3 regions of the Bradyrhizobium sp. S3.12.5 genome follow, and region 3 is predicted to be linked to each of the others. Evidence: riboswitches for the same ligand, from Rfam matches in the RefSeq annotation. Region 3 holds a riboswitch; each other region holds the start of a gene.

Region 1 (6,415 bases), on a different contig from region 3:
ACTGGAGACGAGCTTTGCCAAGCGCCGGATGCATCTGGGTTATCGTCTCGCCGCGCTCGCTGCGCCAATGCCGGGCCATCAGGTTGGCGCGCGCCTGCGCGGTCATGAATTCCACTATTCGACGATCGTCGCCCAGCCCGATACGCCGCTGGCAGTCGTGCACGACGCAACCGGAGCGGTCATCGCCGAAACCGGCTCGTGGCGCGGCCACGCCACCGGCACGTTCTTCCATCTAATTGCGGAGGATCGGTGAGCGGCTTTGTCACCTTCATTTCCGCCGGGCCCGGCGATCCTGAGCTGCTCACGCTTAAGGGCGCCGCGCGGCTGCGCGAGGCGGACGTCGTGCTCTATGACGACCTTGCCTCGGGCGCGATCCTCGATCTGGCGCGCCCGGGCGCCAATCTCGTCGCGGTCGGGAAGCGCGCAGGGCGGCCCTCGACCAAGCAACACCACGTCAACCGCTTGCTGGTCGACTACGCTGCCACGGGCGTGCGCGTCGTGCGGCTCAAGTCGGGCGATGCCGGCATTTTTGGCCGGCTCGAGGAGGAGCTGGAGACGCTGCGCGAGGCCGGTATCGGTTACGAGATCGTTCCCGGCGTCACTTCGGCTTGCGTTGCCGCAGCGCAGGCCGGCATTCCCCTGACCCGTCGCCACACCTCGCGCCGGGTGCAATTCGTCACCGGCGCCGATGTCACCGGCGAGCTGCCGCAGAATTTGAACTGGGCCGCGCTGGCCGATCCTGATGCGACGACCGTGGTCTATATGGGCCGGCGCACCTTTCCGGCGTTGGTCGCGAAATTGATCGAGCACGGGCTTTCGCCGAATACGCCGGCGCTATTCGCCGAGTCCCTCGGCCGTACCGACGAGCGGCTGGTGCGCACCACCATTTCCGAGCTTGCCGAGCAGCTCGCGCGCGGCGGTGCGGCTTCCACGGCGGCTGTGATCGTGTTCGGCGCGCTGGCGGAGGGCGGATCGTCATGATGACGCTCTCCCTGATCGGCATCGGTTGCGGCGATCCCGGGCAGCTCACGCGTGCGGCGATTGGCGCAATAAATGCCGCCGATCTCGTTCTAATCCCACGCAAGGGGACGGCAAAATCCGATCTTGCCGATCTCAGACGAACGATTTGCGCCGATGTGCTCACCAATGACACCACGCGTATCGCCGAGTTCGATCTCCCCATGCGCGACGCCGGCGAGGCCGATTATCGCAAGGGCGTCGACGACTGGCACGACGCGGTCGCCGCGACCTGGTCGCAGACGATCGCCGATCATCCCGGCGGTGACGGCAAGGTTGCGCTGCTGATCTGGGGTGATCCCTCGTTGTACGATTCCTCGCTCCGCATCGCGCGGCGGCTCCATCCGTTGCCTGATATCGAGGTCGTGCCCGGCATCACGTCGATCCAGGCGCTGTGCGCGGCCCATGCGCTGCCGCTCAACGACATCGGCGAGCCGTTTCTGGTGACGACGGGACGCCGCTTGCGCGAAGGCGGCTGGCCGGTGGGCGTCGACACAGTCGTTGTGATGCTCGACGGCGGCACGGCGTTCCAGTCGCTCGATCCGGAGGGACTTCACATCTGGTGGGGCGCCTATCTCGGCATGGCCGATCAGATCATCATGTCCGGCGCGCTCGCCAAGATCGGCCCGCGCATCGTCGCATCGCGGCAGGCCGCGCGCGAGCGGCACGGCTGGATCATGGACAGTTACATTCTCAAGCGCAGGCCGTAAGCGAGGCACCATGCTCCCTGATTGGGTCACCCGGAAATGCCCCGAGATCTCCGCCGCTCATCGCGAGGCCGCGATCGCGCGGCAGACGCAACTGACAAAACCGACCGGCGCGCTGGGGCGGCTGGAGCAGCTTGCGATCGAGCTTGCCGCCTTGCAGGCGACCGAACGCCCTCGGGCCGCACGCGTGCCGATCGTCATCTTCGCCGGCGATCACGGCATCGTCGCGCAGGGCGTGTCGGCCTATCCGCAGGCCGTGACCATCGCGATGATGGCGAATTTTGCCTCCGGCGGCGCCGCGATCTCGGTGCTGGCGCGCGAGCTCGGCTCTACCCTCGAGGTCGTCGATGCCGGAACGCTGGCTGAAATGGCGATGCCTGATATCGTCACGGACAAGCCGCGCTTTGGCACCCGCGATTTCAGCATCGACGCAGCACTCTTGCCGGCCGAGCTTGCATTCGCCTTCGAGGCCGGCCAGCGCGCAGTGGGGCGGGCGCAGGCCAATCAGCCCGATCTGCTGATCTTCGGCGAGATGGGCATCGGCAACACCACGACGTCGGCGGCGATCGCCGCGAGCCTGCTCGGCATCAGCGCCGAGGAAATCGCGGGCACGGGCACCGGAGTCGATGCGGCGGGCCGGGCGCACAAGGCGCGCGTGATCGATGCGGCGATCGCGCGTCATGGCGTTGCGGGTGCGGCGCCGGAAAAGATCCTGTGCGCCGTGGGGGGCCTCGAGATTGCGGCGATCTCCGGCGCAATCATCGCAGCCGCGCAGGCGCGCATTCCCGTGCTGATCGACGGTTTCATCGTCTCCGTTGCCGCGCTCGCGGCCGTGCGGCTGAACCCGTCGTGCCAGCCGTTCCAGCTCGCCTCGCATCAATCGGCGGAGCAGGGGCATCGGCTGGTGCTGCGCGCGCTGAACGTGCAGCCGCTGATCAGCCTCGATCTCAGGCTCGGTGAGGGATCGGGCGCCGCGATCGCGCTGCCGCTGGTGCGATCGGCATGTAGCCTTCACAACGACATGGCGACGTTCGCGCAGGCCAACGTGCCGGATCGGCCTGTTTGATCAGGCCACGCGCTGATTGACCGAGACGACACGCCAGCCGGTCGCGAGCCGATCGATCCGGGTCAGCGACAGCGGATCGATCACGAAGCGCAACGCCGCTTGCGGCGTCAGATCCAGTGCGAGGCAGAGCGCGGCACGGATGGTGCCTGAATGCACGACGAGCGTTGCGTGAGCTGTGCCGATCCGCGCTAGCCCCAGCCGGACGCGCGCGACCTGATCCTCAAAGCTCTCGCCGCCTGGCGGCCGTCCGCGCGCCGGATCGCTCCAGAATTGCGCATAGGCCTGGCCTCCGTCGGCCGCGAGCTCGTCATGCCGCCGGCCGGTCCAGCCGCCAAAATCCTGCTCGCCGAATTCGGTGACCAACGCCGGCTCTAGCCCTAGAGCGCGCGCCGTCTCGACCGTACGTCGTGACGGGCTGGCATAGCTCGCGGCATCCTGCGGCAAGCGCTGCCGCAGCGCCTCCAGCTGCGCGCGGTCGCCGAGATCGGCGGGCGCGTCGGCGGCGTGGATCGTCCCTTTGACGCCGCCGACCGGCGCATGCCGGATCAGCCAGAGGAAGGTCTCGCCTTCCATGCTTATCTCCAAAGAAGTTGGTCGCTGCGGCAATAATGGCGCAGCTTGTACATTGACTCTGTCTTGATCGTAACCCTAGATGATTTTGACGGTTTCCCCGAGAGGGGATGAAAAGGGAATGCGGTGCGGGGACATTGTCCCCAATGCCGTAGCTGCCCCCGCAACTGTAAGCGGTGAATCCTTCGTCAGAAGCCACTGGGTCCTCGGTCCCGGGAAGGCGACGAAGCGGTCACGACCCGCGAGCCAGGAGACCTGCCGTCAGCCGTGGTCACACGCGAAGATGTCGGTCGGGGAGTACAGACATTCGGCTTCATCGGAAGGCTTATGAGCCGGAAGATGGGACCTTGGTTCGCGGTGACGTGCCACTGACGTCACACCGAGGTCCAAGACCGTGTCTTCTAGCCGTATTGTACGACCACGCCGTTTCCTGCTGGCGTCCGCCGCTCTCACATCTTTTGTCGCCATCGACATGCCAGCTGCCTTGGCGCAGCAGGTCCGCGAACCCCTGCCGCCCGTGGAGGTCTCGCCGCCGCAATCCCGCAAGCAGACCAAGCCGGCCGGCCGGGATGCGGCAAGCGCACGCCGCACGGCGGCGCGCAGGGCCGCCGCGGCAGCGGCCGCGCCCAAGCCGGTCGTGCCGATCGCTGCGGCGCCGACGCCGCTCAACAGCAACGTGGTCGCCGAAAGTGCCTCGCGCCTCGGCCTGACCGTGCGCGAGACGCCCGCAACCGTCGAGGTGATCTCCGCCGAGACCATGCGCGAGCAGGGCTACCGCACCGTCTCCGACGTCGCCCAGGGCGCGGTCGGCGTCACCGCCGGCGACAATCCGGCGGAGCCGTCGGCCTTCTCGATGCGCGGCTTCACCAACAGCCAGATCAACACGCTCTACAACGGCATCAAGATCGGCCCGCAGAACATGACCTCGCGGATCACCGACACGGCCAATCTTGAAGCCGTGGAGATCCTGAAAGGGCCGGCCTCGCTGATCTCGGGCGAGGGCGCCGCCGGCGGCGCGATCAACTTCGTCAGCAGGCAGCCGCACACCGGGCCGATCCGGAACGAGGCTGACTTTTCATACGACTCCCTGAACTCCTTCCGCGCGCATTACGGCTCGGGCGGCAGCACCAATGTCGAGGGGCTCGACTACCGCTTCGACGTCAGCCGCTCCACGCTCAACGGCTTTGCCGACGACACCAACACCAAAACGCTCGACGTCTCCGGCCAGCTCAACTACCGCATCTCCGACAGCCTCAAGGTCTGGGGCGCGATCGAATATCGCGAGGACCGCTCAAAGGCTTATTGGGGCGCGCCACTGGTGCCGGTGGCCTATAGCGGATCGCATGCGACGGCCGGCATCGTCTCGGGCGCCTATGTCGCCTCCAACAATTCGATTCTCGGGCCGATCACGATCGACGACCGCACCTTCAACACCAATTACAACGTCCTCGACAATCGCAACGTGGCGCAGGAGGTCTGGCTGCGCGGCGGCTTCGAGCTGAAGCTTACCCCCGACCTGACGTTGAAGAGCCAGGCCTATGCCTACGGCGCCGAGCGCTCCTGGTTCAACAACGAGGTCGAGGCGTTCAACACCGCGACCAACACGGTTGATCGCAGCCGCTTCTATGTGGCGCACAGCCAGCGGCTGGTCGGCAACATCACCGACCTGACTTGGGATGCGAATATCGCAGGCTTCGACAATCGTCTCGTCACGACGCTGTCGTCGAGCTACCTGGACTTCGTCAGGCCGGGTGCCTTCAAGCCCCTTGGCGATTCTGTGCCGCTGGTCGATTTCGACCGCGGTTTTTATGGCCCGCTCACGATACAGCAGCAGACCGCGCGCATCGACAACGAGGCGCTGTCGTTCGAGGACCGGCTGAAGCTGACGCGCACCTTTGCGCTGATCGGTGGTCTGCGCGTCGAGCATATTGGGCTTGACCGCAATTCGACTGACCCCGCCGGGCTTGTGAAAGCAGACTTCCCATTCTCGAAATCCTGGGCGCCCGTCACCGGCCGCATCGGCTACACCTGGGAAGCCGTTCCGGGCCTGACCTTCTTCAGCCAGTACGCCACCGGCGCGGACGTCTCGGCCAACAATATCTTCCTGCTTGCTCCGACCCAGAACCTCGACCTGACGACCGCGCGCACTTACGAGACTGGCGTCAAGCATGTGCTCTGGGACAACAGGGCGGAGTGGTCGTTCTCGGCCTACGATATCGTGCGCAAGAATGTCTATGCGGCGGCCGGCGGCATGACGCTCAACATCGCGGGACGGCAGGAATCCAAGGGTGTCGAGCTTGCCGGATCGGTCCGCCCGATCGAGCCTTTGCGTCTCTGGGGCAACATCGCCTATGTCGATGCGCGCTATGCCGATTATGATTTCGTCGGCGGCTCGTTCTCCGGCAACACACCGCCGAACGTGCCGCGCATCGTCGCCAATGCCGGCGCGTCCTGGCGCTTCTCGACGGCATGGCCGGTGGAGGTCGGCATCACCGGCCGCCATGTCGGCGACCGCTACAACACCGATGCGAACACCGTGACCATGAATGCCTACAACGTCGGCGATGTCTACGCCTTCGTCGATATCCCCAAGACGGTGTTCAATGCGGTCGACCAGGCCCGCGTAACCTTCCGGGTGCGCAACTTCACCGACAAGCGCTACGCGATCTGGGGCGACCCGTTTTATCCCGACCAGATCCTGCTGGGTGCACCGCGGACCTATGAAATCTCCGCCGCGTTCAAATGGTAGGGTGTTGACCACATGATGGGCGCGATCGTCCTCTCGCACCGCTGGCTCGGGATCGCGTTCTGCTTCCTGTTCGCGATGTGGTTTGCGAGCGGAATCGTGATGCACTTCGTTCCGTTTCCGTCGCTGACGGAGGCGGAGCGCTTTGCCGGGCTCGCGCCAGTTGAGCGCGCGCAGCCGGTCATGTCGGTGGCCGACGCGGTCGCCGCCAGTGGAATCGCGGACGCCACGCGTGTGCGCTTGATCCAGCGCAGCGACGGGCCGGTCTATGTGGTGTCGGGACCATCGCGTGTGCGGGCGGTTCATGCG
Region 2 (6,415 bases), on a different contig from region 3:
GGTCCGAGCTCGACGCCCTGCTTCAGACGGCCCGGCATGCCTATGGCACGAGCGCGCCGATCGTTGCGATGGGCGGCGCACAGGCTGCCATTCAATTGCTCCCGCAACTCGCGCCGCGCGGCCGCGCGCGCATTCTCGCGCCGACCTACAACGAATATGCCGCCGTTCTGTCGGCTGCGGGATGGGAGGTCGAGGAGGTGAGGGCGCCCGACGCGCTGGCGGGGGCGAACCTTGCCATCGTCGTCAATCCCAACAATCCCGACGGCCGCCGTTATGCGCCGAAGGATCTGCTCGCGCTGTTGCCGCGCGTCGGTCACCTCGTCATCGACGAGAGTTTTGCGGACGGCATTCCCGAGCTCTCGCTCGCTTCGGAAGCGGGGCGGCCGGGGCTGCTGATCCTGCGCTCGTTCGGAAAGTTCTATGGTCTTGCCGGCCTGCGGCTCGGCTTCGCGATCGGTCATGCGGATGACGTCGGCAGAATCGCGGCGGCGTCAGGTCCATGGCCGGTGTCGGGCGCGGCGATCGCGATTGGCTGCCGCGCCTTGCGCGATGACGCCTGGGCCAAGGCGACGTCAGCGCGGCTTGCCCGCGACTGCGTTCGCCTCGACGACATCGCGCAGTCGCAAGGCTGGCGGCTGGTTGGCGGTGCGCCCCTGTTTCGCCTCTACGAGGCGCCGGATGCGCGTGCCGCGCAGGACAAGCTCGCGCGTGGCCAGATCTGGTCCCGCGTCTTCGCGCAAAACCCGACATGGCTGCGCCTTGGGCTTCCGGGCGCTGAGGCCGAATGGTTGCGCCTTGCCGAGGTCCTAGCGCGCTAACGCGAGGAGGCCTTCGACGTCGAGATGCTTTTCGATGTGATCGGCGAGTGCGTCGAGCGCGCTCTCGACCCTGGCGTGATAGGGCTCGTCGCCCGCGGGAATGTCGAGCTTTGCAAGGAATGCCCTGCGAAATGCGTCCGACGTAAAGAGGCCGTGCAGATAGCTGCCTTGCACGCGCCCATCGCGTGAGATCGCGCCTTCGGGCTCGCCGTTCAGTTTGGAGAACGGCCGCGCGCGATCAGGTCCATCGGTGCGACCGATGTGGATCTCGTAGGCCTGGACCGGCTGATCCGTCGCCGCATGGACCGCCGTCACACGCGTCAGCGTCTTCTGCGGGCTCATCACAGTTTCCACATCCAGCAGGCCAAGGCCCGGCGTGTCGCCCGCGGGCCCCTCAATGCCATCAGGGTCGGCGACGCTGCGTCCGAGCATCTGATAGCCGCCGCAGAGGCCGAGCACATGACCGCCCCTGCGGTGATGCGCGAGCAGATCGATGTCCCAGCCCTGTGCGCGCAGAAAGGCGAGATCGCCGCGGGTGGATTTTGAGCCGGGGATGATGACGAGGCTGACATCGCCCGGGATCGCTTCGCCCGGACGCACAATCACGAGATCGACACCCGGCTCGAGCTTCAGCGGATCGAGATCGTCGAAATTGGCAATCCGCGACAGCCCGAGGCAGGCAATCTTGCACTGGTCTGGCTTGCGCGCGTCGCTTAAGCCCAGCGCATCCTCGGCCGGCAGCTCGCCGGCGCGCGCGAACCAGGGCAGCACGCCAAGGCCGCGCCATTCGGTCTTCGCTTCGATCAGCCTGTAGCCGTCGTCGAACAGCGTGGGATCGCCGCGGAACTTGTTGATGACAAAACCCTGGATCATCGCGGCATCGTCGGGGTCGATCACCGTCTTGATGCCGACGAGCTGCGCGATGACGCCGCCGCGATCGATGTCGCCGACCAGCACGACGGGCACGTCGGCCTTGCGCGCAAAGCCCATATTGGCGATGTCGGCCTTGCGCAGATTCACCTCGGCCGGACTGCCGGCGCCTTCGACCAGCACCAGATCGGAGCGCGCCTTCAGCCGCTCAAAGCTCTCCAGCACCGCGCCCATCAAGGAAGGCTTCATCGCCGCGTATTCGCGTGCACGCGCGGTCGCGATGCGCTTGCCCTGCACGATGACCTGCGCGCCGACATCCGTCTCGGGTTTCAGCAGCACCGGGTTCATGTCGGTGTGCGGCTCGACGCCGGCGGCGAGCGCCTGCAGCGCCTGGGCGCGGCCGATCTCGCCACCATCGATGGTGACGGCGGCATTGTTCGACATGTTCTGCGGCTTGAACGGGAGCACGCGGAGTCCGCGGCGCGTGAAGGCGCGCGCGAGACCGGCGACGATGAGCGATTTGCCCACGTCCGAGCCGGCTCCCTGGATCATCAATGCGCGCGCCATGGTTTTTTTAAGAGCTTGGTTTTTTCAGAGCTTGGTGTCTTCAGAACTCGACGCCGGCCTGCGCCTTGATGCCGGAGCGGAACGGATGCTTCACCAGCGTCATCTCGGTGACGAGATCGGCGATCTCGATCAGCTCGTCCTTGGCGTTGCGCCCGGTGAGCACGACATGCGTCATCGGCGGTTTCGAGGTCTTCAGGAAATCGACGACCTCCGCGATGTCGAGATAGTCGTAGCGCAGCGCGATGTTGATCTCGTCGAGCACGACCATGCGCAGATTGGAATCGAGAATCAGTTCCTTCGCCTTGTCCCAGCCGGCGCGCGCGGCCGCGATGTCGCGGGCGCGGTCCTGCGTCTCCCAGGTAAAGCCTTCGCCCATCGCATGGAACTGGCAGAGCTCGCCAAAATGGCCGGTGAGCAGGCGCCGCTCGCCGGTATCCCAGGCGCCCTTGATGAACTGCACGACGGCGCAGGGGAAGCCGTGGGCGACGCAGCGCACGATCATGCCGAAGGCGGAGGAGGACTTGCCCTTGCCGGCACCGGTATGGACGATGATGAGGCCCTTTTCGCCGCTCTTGGTCGCCATGATCTTGTCGCGCGCGACCTTGATTTTCGCCATCTTCGCGGCATGCCTGGCGTCGGCTTCCGCGGCCGTTTTTGTATCCGGTTCAGGCGTCATCGTACCCGGTCCTTCGGCTTGACAAGAGGCGGCCGGGGGCAAATGGTGACCCGGCGTTGGTTCCTGTCCTATGACAGGCGAAGAGGGAATGCGATAGGGTCCGAATCGGCAAGATTTGGGTCCAAACTGCAGCCGCCCCCGCGACCGTGACCGGAGAGATGCCCAAAGCCACTGATCCTACTTGCGGATCGGGAAGGCGGGGATCGAAGGGGAAACCCTGCTCCGCAAGCCGGGAGACCTGCCAGCGCGGACGATTCTTGAACCGGCGGACGGGGTGTTCCGCGACGGGGAAACGGGCCTTCGCAAGAACGGTTCGTGTGCCTCTTCGCCTCCCGCAGATACTTCTGGAAGAGGCGATGACCGTTACACTTCACGTCTGCATCACCTGCCGTGCCGGCGAGACGCCGAGCGAAGGCGAGGCGACACCCGGCAAGCGCCTGCATGGAGCGATCCTCGAGGCCGGCGTGCCCGACGGCGTCAATGTGGTTCCCGTCGAATGCCTGTCTGCATGCAGCCAGGGCTGCTCGGTGGCGCTCAGCGCGCCCGGCCGCTGGTCCTATGTCTATGGCCGGCTGTCGGATGCCAACGCGCAGGACGTGGTCGCGGGCGCTGCCGCCTATGCCGCCGCGCCCGATGGCCTCGTGCCGTGGCGCAGCAGGCCTGAGATCTTCCGCAAGCAGTCGCTTGCCCGCATTCCCCCCATTGCCGTGTTGCCGGAGGCCGCCGAATGAACTCGCTCGCAAAAGTCCCTGTGACGGTGGTCACCGGCTTTCTCGGCTCCGGCAAGACGACGCTGATCCAGCATCTGCTCGCCAATCCCAACGGCAAGAAGCTCGCCGTGCTTGTCAACGAGTTCGGCAGCGAAGGCGTCGACGGCGAGATCTTGAAGTCCTGCGCGGATGCGAACTGCCCCGAAGAGAACATCGTCGAGCTCGCCAATGGCTGCATCTGCTGCACCGTTGCGGATGATTTCATTCCGACCATGGAGAAGCTCTTGGCTCGCCCGGTGCGGCCCGATCACATCCTGATCGAGACTTCGGGGTTGGCGCTGCCAAAGCCGCTGCTGAAGGCGTTCGACTGGCCGGAGATCCGCTCGCGCATCACGGTTGATGGCGTGATCGCGCTCGCCGATGCCGAGGCGGTCGCCGCCGGCCGCTTTGCGCCGGATCCGGCTGCGGTCGAAGCGCAACGTGCGTCGGACGACAATCTCGATCACGAGACGCCACTGTCGGAAGTGTTCGAGGACCAGATCGCCTGCGCCGACATCGTGCTGCTGACCAAGGCCGATCTTGCGGGCGCAGCCGGCATTGAGGCCGCCAAGGCGTTGATCACCGCCGAGATGCCGCGCCGCGTACCGATGCTGCCGGTGACCGACGGCGCGATCGATGCGCGCGTCATCCTTGGCCTCGGTGCTGCCGCCGAGAACGATCTCGCCGCGCGCCCCTCGCATCATGATGGCGAGGAGGACCACGAGCACGACGATTTTGCCTCCGTCGTGATCGATCTTCCTGAGGTCACTGACATCGATGCACTGGTCGCATCGGTCCAGAAGCTGTCACGTGAGCAGAACGTGCTGCGCGTCAAGGGCTACATCGCGGTCGCGGGCAAGCCGATGCGCCTGCTGCTGCAGGCCGTCGGCGAGCGTGTGCGGCATCAGTTCGACAAGCCCTGGGGCGCGGGTCACAGGCAGTCAAAGCTCGTCGTGATCGGCGAGCACGGCGATATCGACGCGGCCGCGATCAAGGCGGGATTGGGAGTCTGATGCACGTCGTCTTCCGCGAGAGCCGCGGTCTCGAGGAGACCGCGACGCCAAGGGACATCGGCCAGGACCCGGCCGATCTCGTGGTGCTCTCGTACTCGGATTCCGACCTCGCGGCGTTCGCGGCCGGCTGGCGCCGCGGCCGCACCAGCCTGCCGTCGCTGCGGCTGGCGAATCTCGCGGAGCTCCGTCATCCGCTCTCGGTCGACACCTATATCGAGCGCACGTTGTCGCGGGCGCGCGGCATCCTGGTGCGGCTGATCGGCGGTGAGTCCTATTGGCCGTACGGGCTGGCGGCGCTGCAGCAGCTGGCGAAGGATCGCAACATCGTGCTCGCCGTGCTGCCGGCTGATGGTCGTGACGACACGCGGCTCGATGCCTATTCCACCTTGCCGGTCTCAACACTGCGCCGGCTGAAAGTGCTCTGCGACACCGGCGGCCCCGTCGCCGCGCAAGCCGCGATCGCGCAACTCGCGCTGGCATCTGGCCTATACGCCGGGCCGGTCGTCGGCGAGATGACCGTTCCCGAGATGGGCTTTTACGATCCCCCACGCGGCGTCATCGGCGCGCCGGTGCCGAGTGAAGGGAAGCCACGCGCGCTGGTGACGTTCTATCGCTCCTATCTCACGGCTGCCGAAACCGGTCCGGTCGATGCGCTGATCGCGGCGCTGCGCGAACAGGGGTTTGACGCTCACGGCGCGTTCGTCACCTCCCTGAAGGCCGCAGGCGTTGCGGATTGGCTGAGGACGTATCTCGCGAACAATCCTCCGGCGGCGATCGTCAATGCGACGGCGTTCTCGGCGATGGGGGACGACGGCACGACGCCGTTCGATGCCGCGTCATGTCCGGTGTTCCAGGTCGCGCTCTCATCGGCGCGACGCGAGGACTGGGCGGAATCGCTGCGCGGCCTGTCGCCGGGCGATCTTGCGATGCATGTTGTGCTGCCCGAGGTCGACGGGCGCCTGTTCGCGGGCGTGGTGAGTTTCAAATCGGCTGCGATGCGGGATATCGATCTGCAATTTTCGCATCTGGCTCATCAGCCGGATCAAGAGCGCGTGGGAGCCGTCGCCGCCCGCGTGGCGGCCTGGCGGCGGCTTGCGGAGACGCCGGCTGCCGAGAAGCGGCTGGCCATCGTGCTCTCGAACTATCCCGGCCGTCCGCACCAGATCGCGCATGCGGTCGGTCTCGACGCGCTCGCCTCGGTCGAAGCGCTGGTGTCCGATCTCACTGAAGCCGGCTTCGATGTTCCGCCAGTTGAAGCGCTGGGCGCGACACTGCTCAAACAGCAATTGACCTGGAGCGTCGCCGAGTACCGCGTGGCGCTCTCGCGCCTCCCGCAAAGTTTGCAGGACGATCTCGCACAAGCCTGGGGGACGCCGGAGAACGATCCGAGCTGCCGCGATGGTGCGTTCCACTTCGCTGCGATCCAGTGCGGTCACTCGATCATCGCAGTCCAGCCCGAGCGTGGCGACGCGACCACGCGCGATTCCGACTATCACGATCTCGCCCGTACGCCGCGCCATGCCTATGTCGCGTTCTATCTCTGGCTCCGGGAGCAGGAGATTGATGCCGTCGTGCATATGGGCGCGCATGGCACGCTGGAATGGCTGCCCGGGAAATCCGTGGCGCTGTCGTCGCGCTGCTGGCCGGAAGCGCTGATCGGCGCTCTGCCTGTCATCTATCCCTTCATCGTCAACGATCCCGGCGAGGCCGCACAGGCCAAGC
Region 3 (6,415 bases):
TGCTGCGATCGCATCGATGATTTCGTTGAACTCGGAATAGCACATGTGGGTATGGATCTGAGTTCGGTCGTCGACCGCCGAGGAGCAAACGCGGAAGCTGTCCACTGCCCAATCGAGCTAGTTCTTCCACTGCGATTTGCGTAGCGGCGATCCCTCGCGCAACGCAGCCTCATCGATCTGGATCATGCTCGCTCCGGCTGCCTCAAGCTCGATGACCTCATCCCGGATCGCGAGAGCGATCTGTCGGCATGTCTCGCTCCGCGGGATGTCGTCACGGACGAACGAACAGTTCAGGATCGTCACCGGTCCGGTCAGCATAGCTTTGACGGGTTTTTTGGTCAGAGACTGCGCATAGCGCCACCACTCAACGGTCATGGGCTTCGGCCGGGAGACATCTCCGAACAGAATAGGCGGACGAACGTACCGCGAGCCATAAGACTGAACCCAGCCGTGCTTGGTGAAAGCGAAGCCCAACAGCTGCTCGCCAAAGTATTGAACCATGTCATTGCGCTCGAACTCACCGTGGACGAGCACGTCCAGGCCGATATCTTCCCGCCGCTGCACGGTACGGGCTGTCTCCGCTTTCAGAAGGTGCTCGTACTGCGTGTCATTCAGCGCTCCCCGTGCATGAGCCGCACGCGCATTCCGGACGTCGGTCATTTGCGGGAAGGATCCTATGGTTGTCGTTGGAAACATCGGCAATGCGAACGCGGCGCGCTGGACGTGGGCGCGCTGGGTGAATGCGCTGCGACTGCGACGCATGCTATCGTCGATCGCGGCCATTCGTCCGGCGATGTTCGCGTTGTGGATCGTGGGGGATGTTGCGCGCGTGACGGCGGCGTCCTCCGAGAACGCAAGTGAATCGGCCACCTCGACAGCATGGCCGGCCAGCGCTTTGCCCAATATCGAAAGTTCCTTGATCTTCTGAACTGAGAACGCCAGCCACGTCTTCAGATTGGGATCGAGATCGGTCTCTAGCTCAATGTCGATCGAACATGAAGCAGCGAGCAGGAGGGAGCAACCTGAACACAGTCCCTGCCCAGGTTTTTGACCAGAGGGGCAAGTGGCGGAGCAGCGACGGAAGATTGGAGCGCCACACGTTGCGCCCATCGACGACGCCTAACGAGACCACGAGATCTCTACGGGCGGTGGCCACAATTGTGTCCAACTGCTCGGGCGCCCGAACCAGGTCCAAATGAAGCCCGGCAACGGGCAAGGCCAAGGTTGTTTCAAGATTGTCGCCGATGGCCCCGAAATAAGTGGCCAGCATGATTTTAAGCGCCGGCACGGCCTTTGCGAAATGAGCATAGGCCCGGCGGACAGCCGCCCGAAATGCCTCATCCAGGTCCATCACTAGGAATGGCTCATCGAGCTGAACCCATTCAGCACCGCGCGAGGCTAGTTCGCGGAGAACATCGACATAGACTGGGAGGAGCCGATCGAGCAACGACAACGGATTGAATGCTGGATTTGAGCTTTTGCCGAGCTTCAGGAAAGTGACTGGGCCAACCAGGACGGGACCCTGGGAGCCGAGACTTTTTGCCTCCTCATACTCCTCGATCGGCTTTCGAGAGGAATACCTAAGGATTTGATGCTGTTGAAATTCCGGCACCATGTAGTGGTAGTTGGTATCGAACCACTTCGTCATCTCCTGCGCGGCTACGCCAGGCCCATGCTGAGCGTGACCACCATCCTGAGCGCCACATGCCATGGTGAGGTAGGTCTTGCGCGACACAGGACCGCCGGTCCAGCCGTATACGTCGGGAATGGCGCCGACCATTACGCTAGTATCGAGCACATGGTCGTAGAGCGAGAAGTCATTCGAAGGAATGACGGTCGCGCCGCGGGATTTCTGCCGTGCCCAATTCGCGGCACGAAGTCCACTTCCCGCCTCGAGGAGCTCGGCTGCGCTGGACTTTCCCGCCCAGTAGCTCTCGAGCGCGAACTTGAGCTCGCGTCGTGGGCCGATGCGTGACGTCCCCAGTGTGGCAACGGGAAGCGAACGAATAGACATAGCTTAGACCCCATGATTGGGGCAAAGGCCATGGCGGACGCGTGCAGCGAATGTCGCGTGAGCGACAGCTGTTAGGTGCACCACCGGGACACCCCGCCCGTGGACGATATCTTGTCGAGGCAGGTCTGCTGGCTCGCGGGTCGTCGCTGCTGTCCGGCCTTCCCGAAGCCGCCTGGCTTCAGTGACTTCGTTGGACAGCGGCTCGCCGCTCACAGTTGCGGGGGCAGCGCCGGGATTACACCGGCTTCCCTCTTAGCTCCGGATCAAACCGGAGACCACGACTTCCGGCATTTTGCGGACGGGGCTCGATGCGTCAACCCACCGAGCCTGGCTGCGTGTTGCCCAAGTCATTGCGAGCCGTACTAGGTCGGCTATGACGGTCTTAGGCGAAATCGAGCGATGAAGGTTTCTCGACGCGGGTTGGTTATGCTGTCTTAGACGGGACACAGGTGTCAGGCACCGGACAGACGACCGCGCATTGCGGCGTGTCGCAATGGCCCTCGCACTCCGTACACTTCTTGGCGTCGATAACGTAAATGTCGCGCTTGAGGCTGATCGCCGCGTTGGGACACTCGAACTCACATGCACCGCAAACCGTACATTGCGAAGCGACGATCTTGTAAGCCATACCTTCCGACTCCTTTGGGCGAACGATGCCATTCGCGATCCCTTTCAAGGGCCGTGCCAAACGGACGCGCTCAATGCTGGGCAATTCGCGCAATTGTGCTGCCCGGGTCTGAGACCATGTTGCGTCTGCGACAGCAACAGGCCGCCTTAATTTCGAGCGATACGAGCCCTCGGGCCCTACTCCGAGAGCCACTCGCGACTCATCCGCTGCGCGCTGCCAGGTTTGTCTATCACAGCAGCGCGGGACCAAGCGAGGCTCGACGATTACGAACCGGCGGCGCGACTAAAAGCCGCGAGCCAACGCGCGTCTACGCCGGATCTCGGCAGACCTTCGGTCACACGCCTTGACCGGAGGTTTTGTGCAAACCTCGCTGATGGCTGCAACGTTATCTCCGCGGAACTGGCTGAGACTGGCCAAGAACAGTCTGTGCTACAAAACGCTACGCGTGGCTTCGGAGAGAAATGAAGTTGCGCTGGGAGGAGCGACGCTGGCTTTGCAAAGTGACCGCCTGTCAGCACGCCTGGTACCGACTAGGCGCAGCAGTGCGGACGAGCGCTGGTCCGCTTTGCCTGACCGTGCTTAGCCACCTGTCGTGCAACTATTTTGGACGAAGTGGAGAAGGGCTGAAGGATGATTGTGCAAATTGCTTCAGCGGCATGGCCTTTCCGAACAGATGGCCCTGCGCAAGGTCGAAGCCGAGTTCGGTCACAGCAATCAGGTCGGCCTCGCTCTCCACACCTTCGGCGACAGTGCGCACACTGTACTCTTTGGCTAGATCAACGATATGGCGGCACACGGTTCGCTTCAGGGCCCCATTTCCGCAACCAGCGATGAACTGCCGTTCCACTTTCAACTTCATGAACGGGAATTTTTCCACCCCCATGAGCTGCGGCCAATTGGTGCCGACATTGTCGATTGCAAAGCCAATGTTGTGAAAGCGAACCTCACGCGCGACCTCGATCAGGAGATCTAGGTTCTGGATGGCCTCCTTGCTCTCGATTTCAATCGTCAAGCCGCCGAAATCCGGGTGCGACGGCATGCGCTGACAGAGATCACGTACCGCCTGCGGGTCAATCAGGAATGCGGCCGGCAGATTGACGGAGAGATCGATGGAAGTTTGGTGCTCCAGAAGATAGTGCCAATCCTTGATGGCGCGGTCGATCACGAACTGCGACAACTCCCTAAAATGCGGATCGTGAGGCTCCGGGATGAAATAGGCCGGTGGAACAACGCCCCAGGTCGGGTGCCGCATTCGCACAAGCGCCTCGGCGCCGCGGCGGCTGAGGGTACACGCGTCAAACTTCGGCTCATACCAGAGCTCAAGCCAGCCAGCGTGTAAGGCTTCTCCGACATGGACCGCCGGACGGGGCGCCGGCTCTCTGGGCAAGAGCATGGCGACCCGATCGCGCAACGTCTCAGCTGCAAACGGCGTTCTCAGTGGCGGCAGCATAGCAAGTCCATATTCGCCCCCGACCTGTTGCACTGCCGTGATGATGATCGACTCGCGGGCGCCGAACGCCAGCACTTTGCCCGCAAATTCTTCGCGTACGAGTATCTCGAGCAATCGTCCAGGCTCGATGCGATCCGAGCCAATGCCGAGCAGGATCAGATCAGGGAACTCCGTGCAGAGTACGTGCGACAACTCGTCAGCAGTGCCGCATTCGCTGATAACAAACCCCATACCCTCCAGCACATCCCGAAGAAAGGCGCGCAGATGCCGCTTTCCGACCGCCACGCACGCTCGCGGCCGCACCTTACGGTGCCCGAAGATTACAGGTTTTCGTCCGACAAGTTCGGCCTGCCCATGCCCCATCGCAACCACTCCCGTTCCGTGATGGTCCCTTAAACGAGGAGCGAAGGTCCAAACAAGCTGTGCTTGGCATTATCTTTCGATTCTTCGAGGTAAGCTTAAGATGGTGCATTAGCGTGCAAAATCTTTCGCGATGTTGTTCACACGATTTTGTCGGCGCACGCGTATGACACCTGGTGGACTTCGCGCAACTTTGTACGGGTGACGCACGCGACTTGGGGCATCTCACATTCCGACGCGCCGAGCTGATGCGCCTATGGCCGCGGCGAATATCATGGTGCAAGGTCTACAGCATGGAGCCGCTCGTGAGCGACGGTCGGCAATCGCTTGGGCTGTCCACGCGCGAATGTACGGTCTGGTGGATTTATGTTCCAATCGAAGAAAGTCCACAACGAGTTCTCAGCTGATCAAGTCGCAGTCGATTCTGAGAACGGCAACAGCTTGCACTTTCTTCACCTGTGTTGCTTATACCGAGTGCGGAGGTCCTATTCCCTACCGAGGTTGATAGTTGCTCTCAATTGCGTTTTCTGTATCTTTCTGACGATGACTTTCCTCAAGAGGGGCTAACGCGGCGGGTGTTCGTATTGGCGCTGAAGCGCAAGGCCTGCTCCACGCGGGCACGGCTATGCGCAAAGGCCGGCCGGGAGATGAGGACACGATCGCAGAAGCGGTCGAAAAGCTACTTTCCGAACTAGGTGGCCCCGGACCAGAGTTCAGCCTTGAAGACGCGAAGCAGGCGGCCTTGTCGCCTGATTCAGGATCCCGACAAGGTCTACATTTTTGTCATCGAGCAACAAGCCACACGGCAGATTGTAGGGGTCGCCACCATCTCCGCCGTACAGGCCGTGAGAAGCAGCTGGAGCGTACGGTGTGCTTCAGGTATGGATTTCCCGCGACTTCCGAAGCTCTCACCACGGTCGGCATTTGCTCGAGGCGGTACATGCGGAGGCGAAGCCCGGTGCTGGCAGATGATTGAGGTTGCGTTGCCTCCGGATAGCTATCCGGCCCTGACGGCGCTTGGTCTCTGATCATCGAATACGACGGCTGGCCGAAGGGTTTGAAGATAAGTCGGCCTGAAAGGGTTCGAGGAGCGCTATCCGCATCAATTGTCCGGCGGGCAGCGCAAGCGTGTCGCGATGGCCCAGACGCTGATCCAAGCCTGGAGCGCCGCTGCCGACTGCGATGATGTTCACATCGCGCGGGCCCAATCCTGATTTCTTGATGTAGTAACGCGCCATGGTGTCGGTCGATAACCCCGGCGCCGTGATCCCGAGCTTAAGACCCTTCAGGTCGGCGCCGGCTTGACTTTATCGCCTAGCTCAGTGGGAACGCCGAGAACTTGCTCGCGTCGCCTGAGCCGTGATCGTGTCAGGGCCGCGCATTCTCGCCGCTGACGAACAGCCGTTTTGCCCGACGGTCGCTCGTGTCGAAATCCGCAAAGCGGTCCTCATTATGCGCCGGCCACCGGATAGGCGACATCGATACAAGCCTCGGTACACCGTCCCGCTTTATCACCGCTCCTCCACTCGCCGCCCACCGCACATTTGCCGCCACGAAGTCCGGGGCAATTGATATTGCACTGAATTCCGTGACTGAGACTTCAGGATAAGGCGCATTGGGTCCCGTACCGTATGCTTCCAAAGTTAATACGCAATCGACCATGGCCGGAAGGTTCTCGGACGTCAGTTGCGTGGCAGGATAGCCATCAAATTCAGCTGTGCAGCTGAATAGCCCATTGTTTTGCGCCGTAAGCGTCATGCGACCGATCACGACCGTGCCCGGAGCGACCTCTTCCCAGTGCGTCGTAAACATCAGATCGTTCTGGCCTCCGACCCAAAAGCTCGCGAGCCCCCACGCATTGGTGCTGCCGCGAGCCGGAGATGGCCCCCATTGGAGCACCGGCTGAACGATATGATCGCCGGCTGCATCCTGCAGTCCGCTGAATAAGTAAATCGTCTGACCA

The links. Region 3 has a riboswitch for cobalamin ahead of metE (5-methyltetrahydropteroyltriglutamate--homocysteine S-methyltransferase). Riboswitches for the same ligand answer to the same signal wherever they lie in the genome.
Region 1: it holds a riboswitch for cobalamin, as region 3 does, so the genes downstream of both, ABIC09_RS02315 (TonB-dependent receptor) here and metE (5-methyltetrahydropteroyltriglutamate--homocysteine S-methyltransferase) in region 3, are expected to answer to the same signal.
Region 2: it holds a riboswitch for cobalamin, as region 3 does, so the genes downstream of both, ABIC09_RS02395 (DUF1636 family protein) here and metE (5-methyltetrahydropteroyltriglutamate--homocysteine S-methyltransferase) in region 3, are expected to answer to the same signal.

The regions. Positions count from the first base shown of each region.
Region 1 is NZ_JBEPRF010000002.1:21,139-27,553, reverse strand. Features, by position in the region: gene ABIC09_RS02340 (cobyrinic acid a,c-diamide synthase CobB) at 1-253, shown strand, start outside; gene cobA (uroporphyrinogen-III C-methyltransferase) at 250-981, shown strand; gene cobF (precorrin-6A synthase (deacetylating)) at 978-1,727, shown strand; gene cobT (nicotinate-nucleotide--dimethylbenzimidazole phosphoribosyltransferase) at 1,738-2,790, shown strand; gene ABIC09_RS02320 (histidine phosphatase family protein) at 2,791-3,363, opposite strand; cobalamin riboswitch at 3,436-3,637, shown strand; gene ABIC09_RS02315 (TonB-dependent receptor) at 3,755-6,109, shown strand; gene ABIC09_RS02310 (PepSY domain-containing protein) at 6,122-6,415, shown strand, end outside.
Region 2 is NZ_JBEPRF010000002.1:36,437-42,851, reverse strand. Features, by position in the region: gene cobD (threonine-phosphate decarboxylase CobD) at 1-818, shown strand, start outside; gene ABIC09_RS02405 (cobyric acid synthase) at 807-2,255, opposite strand; gene cobO (cob(I)yrinic acid a,c-diamide adenosyltransferase) at 2,296-2,931, opposite strand; cobalamin riboswitch at 2,972-3,191, shown strand; gene ABIC09_RS02395 (DUF1636 family protein) at 3,288-3,662, shown strand; gene cobW (cobalamin biosynthesis protein CobW) at 3,659-4,693, shown strand; gene cobN (cobaltochelatase subunit CobN) at 4,693-6,415, shown strand, end outside.
Region 3 is NZ_JBEPRF010000031.1:21,603-28,017, forward strand. Features, by position in the region: partial or broken gene metE (5-methyltetrahydropteroyltriglutamate--homocysteine S-methyltransferase) at 1-2,014, opposite strand, end outside; cobalamin riboswitch at 2,116-2,309, opposite strand; gene ABIC09_RS33190 (4Fe-4S binding protein) at 2,439-2,642, opposite strand; gene ABIC09_RS33195 (EAL domain-containing response regulator) at 3,241-4,455, opposite strand; partial or broken gene ABIC09_RS33200 (ABC transporter ATP-binding protein) at 5,520-5,606, shown strand; gene ABIC09_RS33205 (hypothetical protein) at 5,821-6,264, opposite strand.